DNA from 3 places in the Halomonas sp. DP5N14-9 genome. Region 3 is predicted to be linked to each of the others. Evidence: predicted binding sites of a transcription regulator. Region 3 holds the regulator's gene; each other region holds the start of a gene.
The links. Region 3 encodes FNR, which switches genes on or off when oxygen is low (the NO sensors DNR and NnrR bind a similar motif). Its sites were predicted from a motif close to TTGATNTANATCAA; they were not measured.
Positions count from the first base shown of each region.

Region 1: petA (ubiquinol-cytochrome c reductase iron-sulfur subunit) is a predicted target of FNR. The motif match lies at 3,666-3,679, and genes of this name have one in related genera.
Region 2: pflB (formate C-acetyltransferase) is a predicted target of FNR. The motif match lies at 2,739-2,752, and genes of this name have one in related genera.

Region 1 is NZ_JAHVHR010000024.1:165,898-171,987, forward strand. Features, by position in the region: gene KUW00_RS13725 (Nif3-like dinuclear metal center hexameric protein) at 1-500, shown strand, start outside; gene KUW00_RS13730 (YhcB family protein) at 582-1,025, opposite strand; gene zapE (cell division protein ZapE) at 1,241-2,407, shown strand; gene rplM (50S ribosomal protein L13) at 2,629-3,057, shown strand; gene rpsI (30S ribosomal protein S9) at 3,071-3,460, shown strand; gene petA (ubiquinol-cytochrome c reductase iron-sulfur subunit) at 3,834-4,433, shown strand; gene KUW00_RS13755 (cytochrome b) at 4,433-5,692, shown strand; gene KUW00_RS13760 (cytochrome c1) at 5,692-6,090, shown strand, end outside.
Region 2 is NZ_JAHVHR010000010.1:114,257-120,346, forward strand. Features, by position in the region: gene htpG (molecular chaperone HtpG) at 1-1,082, shown strand, start outside; gene KUW00_RS08615 (tetratricopeptide repeat protein) at 1,188-2,093, opposite strand; gene KUW00_RS08620 (hypothetical protein) at 2,093-2,593, opposite strand; gene pflB (formate C-acetyltransferase) at 2,964-5,240, shown strand; gene pflA (pyruvate formate lyase 1-activating protein) at 5,329-6,072, shown strand.
Region 3 is NZ_JAHVHR010000002.1:348,988-355,077, reverse strand. Features, by position in the region: gene KUW00_RS03205 (DUF294 nucleotidyltransferase-like domain-containing protein) at 1-1,355, shown strand, start outside; gene KUW00_RS03200 (3'-5' exonuclease) at 1,352-2,044, shown strand; gene KUW00_RS03195 (hypothetical protein) at 2,140-2,379, shown strand; gene ttcA (tRNA 2-thiocytidine(32) synthetase TtcA) at 2,772-3,731, shown strand; gene fnr (fumarate/nitrate reduction transcriptional regulator Fnr) at 3,892-4,632, opposite strand; gene KUW00_RS03180 (sulfite exporter TauE/SafE family protein) at 4,787-5,473, opposite strand; gene ccoS (cbb3-type cytochrome oxidase assembly protein CcoS) at 5,470-5,700, opposite strand; gene KUW00_RS03170 (heavy metal translocating P-type ATPase) at 5,697-6,090, opposite strand, start outside.

The sequences.
Region 1 (6,090 bases), on a different contig from region 3:
TGGCCAACGACATCAACCTGCTGGCCTACCACCTGCCATTGGACGCCCATCCCGAGCTTGGCAACAATGCGACCCTGGCGCAGCGCCTGGGGTGGACGGTGGAGGGAACGCTGGACGCGCCCATGGGCGAAGGGCTTCTGTGGCACGGTCGGCTGGAAAGGCCAATGGGCGTTGCCGAGCTGGCTGCCCAGGTAGGAGCGTCGCTGGCACGCGAGCCGTTGGTGATCGAGGCGCCTGGTACCGAGGCGGTGAGTCGAATCGCCTGGTGTACCGGCGGCGCCCAGGACATGATCATCCCGGCCGCCGAGGCCGGTGCCGAGGTGTTCGTTTCGGGCGAGATATCCGAGCGCACCACCCACCTGGCGCGGGAGATAGGGATCCACTATCTGGCAGCGGGTCATCACGCCACCGAGCGCTACGGCGTCCAGGCGTTGGGGGAATGGCTGGCGCAGCGCTTTGGTGTCGAGCACCGCTTCGTCGACATCGACAACCCTGCCTGAGCAGCAAGCGCTATCGACCGCTTGTGTCGCTGCCAACGCCAGAGCCCGCACCAGTGTGCGGGCTCTGTCATGGCGGGGTGGTCAGTAACGTGGCGGGCGCGGTTCTGCGTTCTGGTCGTCATTGGCCTGGCGCAGACCGAAGTCCTCTGACAGGGTGCCGCGGTTGCCGTCGGCGTAGTCCCGCGGAATGGCGATATCATCGCTGGTCTCGCCGGGTTCGCTGGGCGGTGTCACCTCGCCACCGATGGCCTTGCTGCCAAGCTGGCGCGCCGACTCGTGAAGTTGGCGCTGCAGGGTGAGGGCGTCATCGCAGACCTGCCGGGCCAGGTCGTCCATCTGTTGCAGGTGGTCGTCGACACCGTCTTTCCACTCGGTCAGCTGGCGTTCCCGTTCGGTCAGCTTGAGGCGCAGCCTTTGGGCACTGCGTGCGCCGCCGTTGAGCAGGTGGTAGCCCAGTGCGCCGAGTCCAATTCCGGCCACCAGGCAAGCCGCCGCCAGGATCATGTTGAAGTTGCTTGGTTCCACGTAGTTCTCCCTGAGCTCTTTCGGACGACCCGCGGCCGCCGCCGGCCTGGCCGACGGCCCATTATAGAGGCGTTGGCTCATAAAGGGTCAATGGCCTGGGGCCTCCCTTGTCGTGCTGGCGCGATGCGCTGTTGCCGGTCGCGGCCTGGGACCTGCCATTCCTGTGTGGTCTGCGTATAATGCGGCTCCGAACTTGTTGACAGTCAGGACGCTACATGAGCTCTTCCCCGTCGAGCAGTGGTCGGCCAGAAACTCCGCTGGAACGCTACCGGCGCGACCTCCAACGTGATGATTTCACGGAGGATGCCGCCCAGGCCAATGCCGTGGCGCATCTGCAGCGACTGTATGACGAGCTGGTGGCAGCGCCCAAGGCCAAGGCGCCGGCGGCGGCCCGCGACGGCTGGGCGTCGAAGGTGAAGGGCCTGTTCGGGCGCAAGGAGGAAGAGCAGGAGCCGGCGCTGCCAGCCATCTCCGGGCTCTATTTCTGGGGCGGAGTCGGTCGTGGCAAGACCTACCTGGTCGACACCTTCTACGAAGCGCTGCCGTTTCCCCAGAAGATGCGCACCCATTTCCATCGCTTCATGCAGCGTGTCCACAACGAGCTGGATCACTGCAAGGGCGAGAAGAACCCGCTCCGGCTGATCGCCGGCAAGTTTGCCGAGGAGGCGAGGGTGATCTGTTTTGACGAATTCTTCGTCAAGGACATCACCGATGCCATGATTCTGGCCAATCTGCTCGAGGCGTTGTTCGAGCGCGGTGTGGTGCTGGTCGCCACCTCCAACATCGTGCCGGACGATCTGTACAAGGATGGCCTGCAGCGTTCTCGCTTTCTGCCGGCCATCGATCTGCTCAAGCGCCACTGTGAGGTGGTCAACGTCGATTCCGGCGTCGACTATCGACTGCGGGCGCTGGAGCGCGCCGAGATCTTCCATTCGCCGCTGGACGAGGCGGCGGATCAGGAGCTCGAGCGCAGCTTTCGCGAGATCGCCGGTCAGGCGGGGGAAGAGCAGGTGCCGGTGGAGATCAACCATCGCATCCTCAAGGCGCGTCGACTGCACGAGGACGTGGTCTGGTTCGACTTTCTCGAGCTGTGCGACGGGCCGCGCAGTCAGAACGACTACATCGAGCTGGCTCGCGAGTTCCACACGGTCCTGGTGTCCTGTGTGCGGCGCATGGACGCCGCCACCGACGATCAGGCCAGGCGCTTCATCAACATGGTCGACGAGTTCTACGACCGTGGCGTCAAGCTGTTGATGTCCGCCGAAGCGCCGGCAGAGGCGCTCTATGAGGGTGGCAAGCTGGAGTTCGAGTTCGAGCGCACTCTGTCCAGGCTTCAGGAGATGCAGTCCCGGGAGTACCTGGCGCTGCCCCACAAGCCTTGAGCCGACGGTGATTGCGTGTGTCCGAGGGGGTGACGGCACGCTTTCGCTCATGTAGAATGCGCGCTCGCTCGACCGTTGTGGCGGCATCGTCCGGATTTCCGGGTGCCGCGCAACCAAGAAAAATAGGGATGATCTCTTCGCGGCGTGGTCTCGCTGAACACCTGTCGGGTGTCCAGAACACGACGAAAGGGATCCAACACATCGAATTGGTGATTTCATCCATGAAGACGTTCAGTGCTAAGCCGCAGTCCGTCCAGCGCGACTGGTATGTCGTCGATGCCGCGGACAAGACGCTCGGTCGTCTGGCTACCGAAATTGCTCGCCGCCTGCGTGGCAAGCATAAGCCGGAATACACTCCTCACGTTGATACCGGCGACTACATCGTCGTGATCAATGCCGAGAAGGTTAAGGTCACCGGCAACAAGGCCAGCGACAAGATGTACCATCGTCACACTGGTTACCCGGGTGGCCTGCGTTCCATGACCTTCAGCCAGCTGATCGACCACGCTCCCGAGCGTGTCATCGAAGGTGCCGTCAAGGGCATGCTGCCGAAGGGTCCGCTGGGCCGTGCCATGCACGCCAAGCTCAAGGTCTACGCCGGTTCCGAACATCCGCACGCTGCCCAGCAGCCGCAAGAACTGAACATCTGAGGGGATCTTCGCCATGACACAGCAGTATTACGGTACCGGGCGCCGCAAGACCTCAACCGCGCGCGTCTTCCTCAAGCCGGGCACCGGCAAGATCACCGTCAACAGCCGTGACCTGAACGAATACTTCGGTCGCGTGACTGGCCGCATGGTGGTTCGCCAGCCGCTGGAACTGACCGAGACCCTCGGCCAGTTCGACGTCTATGTCACCGTCAAGGGTGGCGGCGGCAGCGCCCAGGCCGGCGCCATTCGTCACGGCATCACCCGTGCCCTGATGCAGTACAACGAGGACTTCCGTCAGCCGCTGCGTGCTGCCGGCTACGTCACTCGTGACGCACGTGAAGTCGAGCGTAAGAAGGTCGGTCTGCGCAAGGCGCGTCGTCGCCCGCAGTTCTCCAAGCGTTAATCACCCACGCTTGCCGATCAACAACGCCCGGGCCATTGGCCCGGGCGTTGTCGTGTCCGGGGTTCGAAAAATTGTGTGCTGTAGTGCTCTGGTGGTGGGGGTCATCGGGTCGCCTGGCGGCGCTTGTTTCCCTCGTTAATCTGTCATCGTCTATGCCTTTTGAGCCGCCCTGTCCCTCAAGGCGAACAGGCACAGTGGTATAAAGTTGTTCCACGTCAATTGTCTGGGGCTTGCGCAGGGGGTCTGGGTCAGCCGGCTTCTTGTGCCGGTGGGGGGGATTTCCTAACATACAATCCACTTGTATCCGTGGTCACGGACATTCAAGGGGCCGTGAAAACAACAACGGATAAAGTCTGATGGGAGAAACCAGATCATGGCAGACAACGGCGTGAACAAAGGGCGACGCCGTTTCCTCGTAGGGGCGACCTCCGTAGTTGGAGCAGTCGGCGCCGTCGGGGTAGCGGTACCCTTTGTGGCTTCCTGGCAGCCTAGTGCCAGGGCTCGGGCGGCGGGTGCGCCCGTTCAGGCGGATATTTCGAAGCTCGAACCCGGGCAGCGAATGACCGTCGAGTGGCGGGGCCGTCCTGTATGGGTCATCAATCGCACGCCGGAGATGATCGAACGTACCGAGGCGTTGACCGACGAGGTGCTGGCAGACCCGGATTCCGCCAAGCCGATGCAGCCGGACTATGCCGGCGGTTCGCTGCGCTCCATTCGGCCCGAGATCGGTGTGCTGGTCGGCATCTGTACGCATCTGGGCTGTTCACCGCTGTTCAAGCCGGAGCCCAACGCCGAAGGCGTCGGTGTCGATGACTGGCCCGGTGGCTTCTTCTGCCCGTGCCATGGTTCGCGCTTCGACCTGGCGGGCAGGGTGTTTCGCAATGTGCCCGCTCCGGTGAACCTGGAAGTTCCACCCTACTACTTTGTCAACGAGTCGGTCATCGTGGTCGGCGAAGACGGGGAGGGCGCATAATGGCGAATCCCAACAAGGCCAAGGCCGAACGCGGTTTCATGCGCTGGGTCGATGATCGCTTCCCCGCCACCCAGATGTGGCAGGAGCATCTGTCCGAGTACTACGCGCCCAAGAACTTCAACTTCTGGTACTTCTTCGGCTCCCTGGCGCTGCTGGTGCTGGTCAATCAGATCCTCACCGGTGTCTGGCTGACCATGAGCTTCAACCCCAGCGCGGAGGGTGCCTTCGCCTCCGTCGAGTACATCATGCGTGATGTCGAGTACGGCTGGCTGATCCGCTACATGCACTCCACCGGCGCCTCGGCGTTCTTCCTAGTGGTCTACCTGCACATGTTCCGCGGCCTGCTCTATGGCTCCTACAAGGCGCCGCGTGAGCTGGTGTGGATCTTCGGCATGGCGATCTACCTGGCGCTGATGGCCGAAGCCTTCATGGGCTATCTGCTGCCCTGGGGACAGATGTCCTACTGGGGTGCCCAGGTCATCATCTCGCTGTTCTCCGCTATCCCGAGTATCGGTCCCGACCTGGCCCAGTGGGTGCGCGGTGACTATCTGATCTCCGGGATCACGCTGAACCGCTTCTTTGCCCTGCACGTGGTGGCGCTGCCTATCGTGATCCTGGCGCTGGTGGTGTTGCACATCATTGCCTTGCACGAGGTGGGGTCCAACAATCCCGATGGCATCGATATCAAGGCCAAGAAGGACGAGACCGGCAAGCCGCTGGACGGCATTCCCTTCCATCCCTACTACACGGTGAAGGATATCGTCGGAGTGGCGGTGTTCCTGTTCGTGTTCTGTGCGGTGATCTTCTACTTCCCGGAAGGCGGCGGCTACTTCCTCGAGAAGCCCAACTTCGAACCGGCCAACCCGCTGAAGACGCCGGATCATATCGCCCCGGTGTGGTACTTCACGCCCTTCTACGCGATCCTGCGCGCCATCACCTTCTCGCTGTTTGGGCTGGACGCCAAGTTCCTCGGGGTCATCTTCATGGGGGCGGCCATTGCGGTGCTGTTCGTGCTGCCCTGGCTCGACCGCTCTCCGGTGCGCTCCATGCGCTACAAGGGCTGGATCTCCAAGGTGATGCTGGTGCTGTTCGCGATCAGCTTTGTCATCCTCGGGGTGCTCGGGGTGCTGCCGCCGACCGGCGCCAGGACACTGCTGGCCCAGATCTGCACCGTGATCTACTTCGCCTTCTTCGTGTTGATGCCCATCTATACGCGGCTGGAGAAGACCAAACCCGTTCCTGAAAGGGTGACTGGCTAATGAAAAAGCAACTGTTCGCACTGCTCTTCGCGCTGGTCCCGCTTTGCTCCTTCGCCGCGGGCGGCGAGGGGGTGCACCTGCGCAGCATGTCGCCGGATCTGGAGAACCAGGCCTCGCTGCAGAACGGGATGAAGCTCTACGTCAACTACTGCATGGGCTGTCATTCCCTGGAGTACCAGCGTTTCTCCCGCGCGGCCGAGGATCTGGGGATGCCCCAGGATCTGGTCGAGGACAATCTGATCTTCTCGCCGGAACTGGGGTACAACGACCAGATGCACAAGGCGATGAGTGCCGAGGATGCCGAGGTATGGTTCGGCAAGGCGCCGCCGGATCTGACTCTGGAGGCCAGACTGCGCGGCACCGACTGGATCTACAGCTATCTGCTGAGCTTCTATCGT
Region 2 (6,090 bases), on a different contig from region 3:
GCCACAACAAGGTCGAGGGCAACCTGGAGTACACCAGCCTGCTGTACGTGCCGGGCCGCGCACCCTTCGACCTGTACGAGCGTGACGGCGCCCGTGGGGTCAAGCTGTACGTCCAGCGCGTGTTCATCATGGACGACGCCGAGCAATTCCTGCCGCTGTACCTGCGCTTCATCAAGGGGGTGCTGGACACCCGCGATCTGTCGCTGAACGTGTCCCGTGAGCTGCTGCAACAGGACCCGAAGGTAGAGAAGATCAAGTCCGCGCTGACCAAGCGTGCCCTGGACATGCTCAAGAAGCTGGCCAAGGACAAGGAAGCCTACCAGACTTTCTGGAACACCTTCGGTTCGGTGCTGAAGGAAGGCCCGGCGGAGGACTACGCCAACCGCGACAAGATCAGCGGCCTGCTGCGTTTCTCTTCCACCCACACCGACAGCGCCACCCAGGATCAGTCCCTGGCCGACTACGTGGAGCGGATGAAGGAAGGTCAGGACAAGATCTACTACATCGTCGCCGATGGCTTCAACGCCACCAAGAACAGCCCCCACCTGGAAATCTTCCGCAAGAAGGGCATCGAGGTGCTGCTGCTCCACGATCGCATCGATGAGTGGCTGATGAGCCATCTCACCGAGTTTGACGGCAAGAAGTTTGCCGATGTTGCCAAGGGCGATCTGGACCTGGGGGACGTCGAGGACGAGGACGAGAAGAAGGCTCAGGAGGAGACCGCCAAGTCCAAGGAGGATCTGGTTAAGCGGGTCAAGGAAGCGCTCGGCGAGGAGGTTCAGGAGGTCAAGATCACCCACCGCCTGACCGATTCACCGGCCTGCGTGGTGCTGCCCGAGCACGAGATGGGCTTCCAGATGCGCCGTATCATGGAGGCTGCGGGCCAGAGCCTGCCGGAGGTCAAGCCGATCCTCGAGCTCAATCCGGACCACGCCCTGGTCGCTCGCCTGGAAGGGGCCGACGGTGACGGCTTCGGTGATCTGGCGCGGATCCTGCTGGATCAGGCGATCATCGCCGAGGGTGGTCATCTCGACGATCCGGCCGCCTACGTCAAGCGTCTCAACGCCCTGCTGAGTGCCTGACAAGCTGGCTGCCAAGAGCTCAAGCGCCCCAACCACGACGCCACCTTCGGGTGGCGTCGTTGTGTTGTGGGGAAGGCGGCTCGCCTTCGGCGCACCACAGATCGTTCAGCGTTTCAGACTGGCGAAGAGCTCAGGGCACTGGCGCTGAAGCTCCCTGTCGTCAAGCATGGCCTCGCGCTGACGCTGGATGGCGTGACCTCGGCGCTTGAGCACCGCATCGATGTCATCGCCGCTGGCGCAGCTCACCTTGAGCAGGTTGATCAGTGCGTCCAGCCGCTGGGGAGAACTCGCCAGGGCCGCCTCGATATCCGCCCGGGCCCTGTCGTATTGGCCCAGGCGGTAGTAGGCGTAGCCGCGGTAGGAGAGCGCGTCGTTGTTGTTCGGGTCGATCGCAAGCGCCCGGGTGTAGTCGGCCACCGCGCCCTCGAAGTCGCGCTCGATGCGCTTTTCACGTCCCGCGCTGACCTGCTGCTGGGCCGACTGCATGGGGGCCTGGCGGGTGATGATGGTCAGGTAGCGCGGCGCCACATCGCTGCCGAGGGCCAGTGCGGCCTCGAAGTAGCTTCGAGCCTTGTCGAGCTCACCGGCGGAAAAGGCGTTGATGCCAGCGTTGTTGAGGGTCTTCAGGCGCACCTCACGCAAGCCGTCATGACCTTGACTCGCCCTGAGCGCCTGCTCAAACAGCGCTGAGGCGTCAGCGTGGCGGCCTTCCCGATACAGAATCCAGCCCTGGGCGTTCAAGCCTTCCATCCGGGCCAGCGGATCAGGACTTTCGAGCAGAGGGCGTAGTTCGCGCAGAGCGGCCTGGTTGTCACCCTGCTGCAACAGCGCCTTGGCCCTGGACAGCGGGGCCTGCTGGGCAGCCACCGGCCACGCCACCCCGACGCTCAGCAGCACGATCAGCAGGGCGTTTATCGTAGACGAGGGGTGGCGCCGTCGTTTTCCCTTCGCTGGCCCGGCCAGGTCTGTCGCCATCGCGCGCGACGCCAAGGCGCCCTGCCTGTTCTTCATTAGAAGCCTACCTGCGGAGAATCTCGCTCCGCTGCAGCGATGACGTCGGCCAGTTGGCTCTTCAGGGCGTCGCGCTCCTGCTCGATGGCGATCAGCCGGCCGTGCAGATCGTTGTTCAAGATGCGCAGCACATTGTCGTCCTGGACCTTCAGCACGACCGTGCCCCGGCCATCCAGCGGCATGTCCCGCTCCTGCAGACGGATGACCGGCAGCACGCCTTCCGGCGGGGCGATGGAAAGATTGACCTGGCTCGAGGGTTTCATCATTGCCATGGCCAGCCCGCCGACGAAGAACAGCAGACTCAGCGCCATGAACAGCCTGGCGTTCTTGGAGACCTCCTGCAGATAGCGAATGCGCAACTCGGTGCCCTCACTGGTCTCGCCAGAGCGCTCATTGAGCAACAGGGTGTGGGTCTTGTTGAGCAGGTGGTAGCCGAGGATCAGCAGCACCACGGCGAAGCCTGGCAGACCGTACTCCAGAAGCGTGGGAAAGCTGTTCATCACGGGCACCCGGCGGTGGGACAGGGCTCAGGCCTACGTATGCCCTTGTCAGCATAGCGCAGGCGGCCGTCCTCGCCGCGCGAAATTGGCCTGGTACAGGTTTCTTGGCCGCTTCGCTCGCGCTGTATCGCCGTCCCGTGGCGCCATGATGCGGGTCAAGTAGGGGCGACGGGACTACTGCTAAGGTCGAATTGTGCTCTCGAGGGCAGGTGTTTTTTCGCCGATCGAGAAGCGTGCAGCACACCCGCCGCCTCCGATGCGGCGACCGCTGCTGCCACCGAACAGGCGGGCCGGCTGCCATCTCCGAGGGATGGCCGTCGCTCAGCATGCAGGACTAGCGTTGTCATTTACTCTGTTGAGGTGCAAGTCGATGAAAGAGCAATTCGCGCAAGCGTGGGAAGGGTTTGCCGGGGGCGAGTGGAAGAAGGACGTCGACGTACGAGACTTCTTGCTGGCCAATGTGACGCCCTACGAGGGTGACGAGCGTTTCCTGGTCAGCGAGCCGGCGGCCAGCACTCGCGAGCTATGGGACACTGTGATGGAAGGCGTCAAGCAGGAAAACGCCACCCATGCACCGCTGGACTTCGACACCTCGCTGGTCTCGACCATCACCGCTCATGACGCCGGCTATATCGATCAGCGTCTCGAGACCATCGCTGGACTGCAGACCGACGCGCCGCTGAAGCGGGCGATCATGCCCAACGGCGGCATCAAGATGGTGGAGGGCTCATGCCAGGCCTACGGTCGTGAACTCGATCCTCAGGTCAAGAAGGTCTTCACCGAATTTCGCAAGACCCACAATCAGGGGGTGTTCGATGTCTACACCCCGGACATCCTCAAGTGTCGCAAGTCAGGGGTGCTGACCGGACTGCCGGACGCCTATGGTCGTGGACGCATCATCGGTGACTACCGCCGGGTCGCCCTTTACGGCGTCGACTTCCTGATGCGTGACAAGCAGGCGCAGTTTGCCTCGCTGCAGCAGCGCTTCGAACAGGGCGAGGACCTGGAGGCGGTGATCCAGCTGCGCGAGGAAGTCGCCGAGCAGCATCGTGCACTCGGCCAGCTCAAGGAAATGGCCGCCAAGTACGGCTTCGACGTCTCGGTCCCGGCTGCCACCGCCCAGGAGGCCATCCAGTGGACCTACTTTGGCTACCTGGCGGCAGTGAAGTCGCAAAACGGCGCCGCCATGTCACTGGGACGTACTTCCAGCTTCCTCGATATCTACCTGGAGCGTGACCTGCGCCAAGGCGTGATCGACGAAGCCCGCGCCCAGGAGCTGGTCGATCACTTCATCATGAAGCTTCGCATGGTGCGCTTCCTGCGCACCCCTGAGTATGACGAGCTGTTCTCCGGCGACCCGATCTGGGCCACCGAATGCCTGGGCGGGATGGCACTGGACGGACGCACCCTGGTCACCCGTACCAGCTTCCGTTTCCTCAACAGCCTCTACACCATGGGCCCGAGCCCGGAGCCCAACCTCACGGTGCTGTGGTCCGAACAGTTGCCCGACGGCTTCAAGCGCTACTGCGCCAAGGTGTCCATCGATACCTCGTCGATCCAGTACGAGAACGATGACCTGATGCGCGTGGACTTCGCCTCCGACGACTACGCCATCGCCTGCTGCGTGTCTCCCATGGTGATCGGCAAGCAGATGCAGTTCTTCGGTGCCCGAGCCAACCTGGCCAAGACGCTGCTTTACACGATCAACGGCGGCGTCGACGAGAAGCTGAAGATCCAGGTCGGCCCCAGGAGTGAGCCGATCGCCTCCGAGGTGCTCGACTTCGACGAGGTGTGGGCACGCATGGATGGCCTGATGGACTGGCTGGCCCGCCAGTACGTGACCGCTCTCAATGCCATCCACTACATGCACGACAAGTACAGCTACGAGGCGGCGCTGATGGCGCTGCACGACCTCGACGTCAAGCGCACCATGGCCTGCGGCATCGCCGGGCTGTCGGTGGCGGCGGACTCGCTGTCGGCGATCAAGTACGCCAAGGTGCGCCCGGTGCGTGATCCTGACGGCGTGGCGGTGGACTTCGAGATCGAGGGTGACTACCCCTGCTTCGGCAACAACGATCCGCGCGTCGACGATATCGCCTGCGAGCTGGTCGAGACCTTCATGAACAAGATCCGCAAGCTCAATACCTACCGTGGCGCCGAGCCGACCCAGTCGGTGCTGACCATCACCTCCAACGTGGTCTACGGCAAGAAGACCGGCACCACGCCGGACGGTCGTCGCGCCGGCGAGCCCTTCGCACCGGGTGCCAACCCCATGCATGGGCGTGACACCAAGGGTGCGGTGGCCTCGTTGACGTCGGTGGGCAAGCTGCCCTACGCCCACGCGAAGGACGGGATCTCGTATACCTTCTCCATCGTGCCGAGGGCGCTGGGCAAGGACGAGGGCGCCCAGCGCAGCAACCTGTCCGGCTTGCTCGACGGTTACTTCCACCACAGCGAGCGTCAGGAAGGCGGCCAGCACTTGAACGTCAACGTGCTCAACCGCGAGATGCTCGAGGACGCCGTGGTCAATCCGGACAAGTATCCTCAGCTGACCATCCGCGTGTCCGGCTACGCGGTGCGCTTCAACTCCTTGACCGCGGAACAGCAGCGCGACGTGATCTCCCGGACCTTCACCGAAACGCTCTGAGCCGACAGTCGTCTCGCCCGGGGCCGCGACAGCGGTCCCTTTCCGGGCTCCGGGTGTCTCCCGGAGCCCCTCTTCGTTAGGAGTCCTGATGATGATCACTGGCCGTCTCCATCACCTGGAGAGCTGTGGTGCCGTGGATGGCCCAGGCATTCGCTTTCTGGTGTTTCTGCAGGGCTGCGTGATGCGCTGTCAGTACTGCCACAACCGCGACAGCTGGGATCGCCAGGGCGGACGTGAGGTGACGGTGGACGAGATACTCACCGAAGCCAGAACCTATCTGCCGTTCATGCGGGCGTCTGGGGGCGGCATCACCTGCACTGGCGGCGAGGCGCTGCTGCAACCGGCGTTTGTGCGCGACCTGTTTCAGGCGGCCAAGGCCGAGGGCATGCACACCTGCCTCGACACCAATGGCTACGTCTGCCACTACGATGAGGTCCTCGACGAGTTGCTTGCCGCCACCGACCTGGTGCTGCTGGATCTCAAGCATCTCGACGAGGGCGTGCACCGCGAGCTCACCGGTATCCCCCGACGCCGTCCCCTGGCCTTTGCCCGTCATCTGGCGGCGATCGGCAAGCCCACCTGGATTCGTCAGGTGATCGTGCCTGGCTTTACCGACAGCGAGGCATCCATGCACCTGCTGGGGGAGTTCGTCGAGACCATGGACAACGTCGAGCGTATCGAGCTGCTGCCCTATCACGCACTTGGCGAGTACAAGTGGCAGGAGCTGGGAGAGCACTATCCGCTGGCAGGAGTGGCGCCACCGAGTGGCGAGACCATGCAGCGCCTGGTGACGATCGCCTCGCGGTATCATCCGGAGGTCATCGCTGGCTGACGTGGTGTCGTCGCCCGC
Region 3 (6,090 bases):
GTGAGCCGCTCAAGGTCGGCTCGACGACATGCATTCGCGACGCCGTGCTGACCCTCAAGGACAAGGGCGCCGACAGCCTGCTGGTCGAGACGCCCGACGGTCCTGGCATGCTGACCAAGACCGACCTGCTCGAGGCCCTGGTGCTGGAGGGGTGCGACGGTGATGCCGAGGTCGGTGGTATCGCTCATCTGTCGCTGGTGACGGTGGATGAAAGCCAGTACCTGTTCGAGGCACTGATCGAGATGACCCGCCACAAGGTGGCCAGGGTGGTGGTGCTTCAGGGCCAGCGGCTGATCGGTGTCGTGGAGCTGACCGATGTGCTCAGCTTCTTTTCCAGCCGCAGCTACGTGGTCAGCCTGCAGGTCGAGCAGGCGACGACCCTGGCCTCGCTCAGCGAAGCAAGTCAGCGTGCGCCGGAGCTGGTCGAGGCGCTGATGGCCCAAGGGGTACGCATGCGCTTCGCCATGGGCATGCTGTCGGCGCTCAATGGGCGCATCATCAGCAAGGCCTGGCACTTCTCGATGCCGGCCCCTCAGCGCGAGCGCGCCTGTCTGCTGGTGCTCGGCAGCGAAGGGCGCGGCGAGCAGATCCTGAAGACCGACCAGGACAATGCGCTGATCCTGGCCGATGACCAGCAGTGGGACGAGCTCAGCGCAGATACCGCGCGGTTCACCAGCGTGCTCGACGATCTGGGCTATCCGCGCTGCCCGGGCAACATCATGGTCTCCAACCCCCAGTGGGTCGGCACCCTTGCGCAATGGCGCGCGCGCATCCGTCGCTGGGTCAGCGAACCCGACGGAGAAAGCCTGATGCGTCTGGCGGTGCTTGCCGACGCCTCGGGGGTGGCCGGTGACTTTGCCCTGGTGGACCGACTCCACGACGTGCTGATCGAAGAAACACGGGGCAATGAACTGTTGCTGACCCATCTGGCGAGGGGAGTGTTGCGGTTCTCGACGCCCTTGACCCTGTTTGGAACGCTGAAGAAGCCCGAGCACGGCGTCGACATCAAGAAGGGTGGCATCTTTCCCATCGTCCACGGTGTTCGCACCATGGCGCTGGAGTGCGGGCTGCGCGAGACCTCGACCCACGACCGGCTGGCGGCGCTGGCGTCACTCGGGCGCATCGAGCGAGTGGTGGCGGAGGATCTCGGCGAGGCGTTGTCGCTGTTCTGTGAGCTTCGGCTTCGGGCGCAGCTGGCCTACCGGCGCGACGATGCCCGGGCCACGGACGCCCCGGACAGGGTGGTGGTGCAGTCGCTCAATTCGCTGGAGCGGGACTTGCTGCGCGAGGCGCTGCACCTGGTCAAGGAGTTCAAGGCCAGCCTGTCCCACCGCTATCACCTGGAGTATGCATGAGTGTCGAGGCAGCCCCCCAGGGCAAGCTGCCTTGGCGTCAATGGTTTCGCTTGGGAGAGTACCCGATGCTGAGAGCGATCAGGCGTGTGGCCGACAGGCGTCGGCAGGCCGATGGCGATTTCGCCTGGCTGTTCAATCCCTATACCGGCGACGAGCTGGTGTCCCTGGACTGCGAAACCACCGGCCTGGATACCCGTCATGCGGAGCTGGTGTCCATCGCTGCGGTGCGCATTCGTGACGATCGCGTCTTGACCAGCGAGTCGCTGGACCTGCGGCTCGCGCGTCCTGCCAGTCTGAGTGGTGACTCCATCTGTATCCATCGCCTGCGTGGGGTCGACCTGGAAGGCGGCCTCGAGGTGCGCGAGGCCTTGACGACGCTGCTGGAATTTATCGGCAATCGCCCATTGGTCGGCTGGTGTATCGACTTCGACCTGGCCATGCTGGATCGCTACCTGAAGGCGGAGTTTGGCTTCTCGCTGCCCAACGCCACCATCGACGTGGCCCAGCAGTACCGCAAGCGGCTGCGCCGAAGTCACCCGGAAATCGAGGTGCAGCCGACCTTTGAACAATTGGCAGAGCGACTTGGAGTCCCGATCATGGGACGCCATACGGCCCTGGGCGACGCCGTCACCACGGCGCTGATGCATCTGCGCCTGGAAAGCGGGGCACTCACGGCGCCATCGCGCTGACCCGTTGCCGTCATCCGCGCTGACCCGTTGCCGTCATCCGCGCTGACCCGGTGCCACCCGCACCGGCAACCATTCACCTGCAAGGAGATCCTGTCATGAGTCTGCACGCCATGTTGACCCTTCTCGAGCCCACGCTGCTGGCGCTGGGCCTGGTCTCGGTGCTGGTGGCCTACCTCCAGTACTATCGCCGTACCCGGGACCTGTGGGGCATGGTCAAGTTCTGGGAGAAGCGACTGACCCTGACCGTGCGCGAGTTTGGCTGGCAACGTGCCGGCATCCTGCTGCTGTTGCTGGGCGTGGTGGTGCGCTATCTGCTGGCGCTGAACGTCGTCTAGGGCTTGTCTGAAAAGTGCCCGCGCTCGGTAATACGGCGTTAAAAATCGGATCAACATGCTCATTTACACCCCGTAAACTGCGCTTTCTCACCGATTTTTGCCTTGTCTAACCTTCGCTCGTCGACTTTTCGGACAGCGCCTAGGGCCTGGCTGACAGGCACTTGCGTTCTTCGACTTGCCGGACCAGACCAGACCAGACCAGACCAGGCCACGACGCGCAAGGGCGCCACTACGGCGGTGTCGTCCCTGGCGGTTTCCGATGTGCCGCCGACGAAAAGCCCCCCCCCCTTATTGTCCTCGCCGGGGTAAGCGGTCGCTGACCTCTTCGCCACTAAAGCGTCCGGATGGTAGACTGGCGCCTCTTTCATTTTCAGCCGTGATGTCCCGCTCCCATGTCGCCACAGTCCGCCTCCGCCACCCTGTTCGATCCCCGTACCCCCGAGGATGACCATCTCTCGATCGATGCCGGCGACAGCCCGGCCGACCCTGCTGCGGATGGCGACCAGACGGAAGCTCACGTTCAGGCCAAGGCACGGCGTGAGTTCAACAAGCTGCAGAAGCGCCTGCGCCGCCAGGCCGGCAACGCCATCATCGACTACGGCATGATCCAGGAAGGCGACAAGATCATGGTGTGTCTGTCTGGTGGCAAGGACAGCTACACCATGCTCGAGATCCTGCGCAGCCTTCAGCGCAACGCGCCGGTCAACTTCTCGCTGGTGGCGGTGAATCTGGATCAGAAGCAGCCGGGCTTTCCGGAGCATGTGCTGCCGAACTATCTGGACAGCATCGGCGTGGACTACCACATCCTCGAGCGCGACACCTATTCGGTGGTGAAGGAGAAGACGCCGGAGGGCAAGACCACCTGCGCGCTCTGCTCACGCCTGCGGCGCGGCTCTCTCTATGGCTTCGCCGAGGAGATCGGGGCGACCAAGATCGCCCTGGGCCACCACCGCGAGGACATTCTCGAGACGCTGTTTCTGAACATGTTCTTCGGTGGCAGCCTCAAGGCGATGCCGCCCAAGCTGCTCTCCGACGACGGCAAGAACATCGTCATCCGCCCGCTGGCGTACTGCCGCGAGGCCGATATTCAGGCCTACAGCGAGGCGATGGAGTTCCCGATCATCCCGTGCAACCTGTGTGGTTCCCAGCCCAACCTGCAGCGCCAGGTGGTCAAGGAGATGCTGGCCGAGTGGGAGGTCAAGCATCCCGGGCGCCTCGAGAGCATGTTCAAGGCGGTGACCAATGTAGCGCCGTCGCAGCTGGCGGATCGGCAACTGTTCGACTTCGAGGGGCTGGAGGCCGTACAGGCCGAACGCCAGGCCCGGCGCATCGACGTGGTGGATGCCGGCTGATCTCGCCAACAGCGAATGTGCATGACGCCATGACAGCAAAAGAGGCCGCATCTCCGGATGCGGCCTCTTTCTTGTCACACGCCATCTACTACGCTTTGCTTTCCAGATCCTGGGTACCGGGCGCTGCTGGCCAAGCCCGGCACACTGCCGCCAGGCCCGCTCAGGTAACTTCGGTGTCGGCCAGGGTCGACAGCGCGGTCAGGTCGAGGATATTGACCTCACGTCCCGATACCGCCACCAGATCCTGCTGCTGGAAACGCCCGAGGATACGGCTGACCGTTTCCACCGCCAGCCCCAGGTGATTGCCGATGTCGGCGCGGGACATGGACAGGCGGAAGCTGAACGGTGAATAGCCGCGGCGGCGGAAGCGGTCCGACAGGCCGAGGAAGAAGCAGGCCAGGCGCTGATCGGCGGTCTTGCGTGACAGCAGCTGCATCATCCGGCGGTCCTCTCGCAGCTCCTTGCTCAGGGTGCGAAACAGCTGGGCACGCAGCTCCGGTAGGGTCTGGGTCAGCGCATCGAGGCGGTCGAAGGGAATCTCGCACACCGTTGTGGTCTCCAGCGCCACCACGCTGCCGGGATAGCGGCCGTCGTCGATGCCATCCAGACCAACCAGTTCACTGGGCAGGAAGAAGTTGGTCAACTGAGCTTCGCCGCTGCCTTCGGTGGTGATCTGCTTGAGACTCCCCGATCGGACCGCGAAGACGCTGGTGAAGCGATCTCCCTGCTCGACCAATCGTGTGCCTTTCTTGATCGGCGGGTGACGACGGATGATGGAATCGAAGCGCTCGAGGTCGGCGGTCTCCAGCGACAGCGGAAGGCACAAGGAACTCAGGCTGCAGGACTCACAGCGAGTCTCATGCAGCATGGGACGCCGCCGATCTTGGGCCGTAGGACTCATTCGCAGCTCCTGTGGATCTGGGATCGATATTGACTGGGCCATGGGGAGAACAGACGTCGCCCGTACAGCACGTTGATGGCACTATTCTACACCCTCAGATCAGCTAAAAGTGGCGTCTACCTCTTTAGGATTAATAACTTAGAGGTAGGATGCGTCATTGATGCAGCCCAGTCCAAAGTTGCCAGACGGCAAAGGCGATGATCATGCCAGCGGCGACAAGGCGTGTTGCCCGATGCGCCAGCAGGGCCTGCATTTGTCTGGCGGCGAGGCCCGTCACCACAAGCGCCGGAAGCGTACCAAGACCGAAGCTCGCCATCAGCAGTGCGCCCTCGAGGGGCTCGGCCCGTGCCAGGCTCCAGGCCAGCATCGAGTACACCAGGCCACAGGGCAGCCAGCCCCAGATGGCGCCCAGCGCCACCGCCTGGGGCAGACGCACCACCGGCAACAGGCGTCTGCCTGCGGGTTCCAGGTACCTCCAGAGGTGACGTCCCAGTGCCTCGACGTGACGCAGGCCTTTCCATAGATCGGCAATGTAAAGCGCCATCAGGATCAACATCAGGCTGGCGACGATCTGCATCAGGCCACGCAGGGTCGGCGAAAGGCCGATCACCGAACCCAGGGCGGCAACTAGAGCGCCCGCCACACAGTAGCTGGTGATACGACCTACATTGTAGCCGAGCACAAGTGTGCTCACCCGCCAAGGTTGACGCATGCTGGGTGGGATGGCAAAGGTCAGGGCGCTCATGATACCGCCGCACATGCCAATACAGTGTGCACCGCCGAGCAGGCCAAACACGAAGGCCGCCATCATGGGAGGCAGTTCCAGGCCGGTAGGGTTCACTCAGGCCCTCTGGACGATGGACCACGATCGGATGTCTGCGCAGGCGTTTCGGAAGAGGAAGCGCCGTCATCGGCACCGCGAGTGTCGTCCTCATCCTCGAACAGGATGCGATAGGCGGGGCCTTCGAGGTCCTCGAACTGGTCGTTGCGCACCGCCCAGAAGAAGGCCCAGACCGCCAGGCCCAGCAGGATCAACGACAAGGGTATCAACAGGTAAAGGATGCTCATGGGCCGGGGCTTGCGGTGACGGGTGAAGGCGTCGCGGTCCGCCTGGTGCGTCCACGTCGCAGACGCAGGGCATTGCCGATGACCAGCAACGAGCTGAGTGACATGCCGATGGCGGCAAGCCATGGGGGCACGAAGCCCAGCGCCGCTGCGGGCAGCGCCACGACATTGTAGAGCACCGACCAGGACAGATTCTGGCGAATGATGCGACGGGTCTGACCGGCCACCTCGATGGCTTCGACGATACCCGTGAGCGGTTCGCCCAGCAATACCAGATCGGCGCGGGTGCGGGTGAGGTCGCTGGCCCCGGCCATGGCGATGGCAAGGTCGGCGCCGGCCAGTACCGGCACGTCATTGATGCCATCACCGACCATGGCCACCTTTTCACCCTGT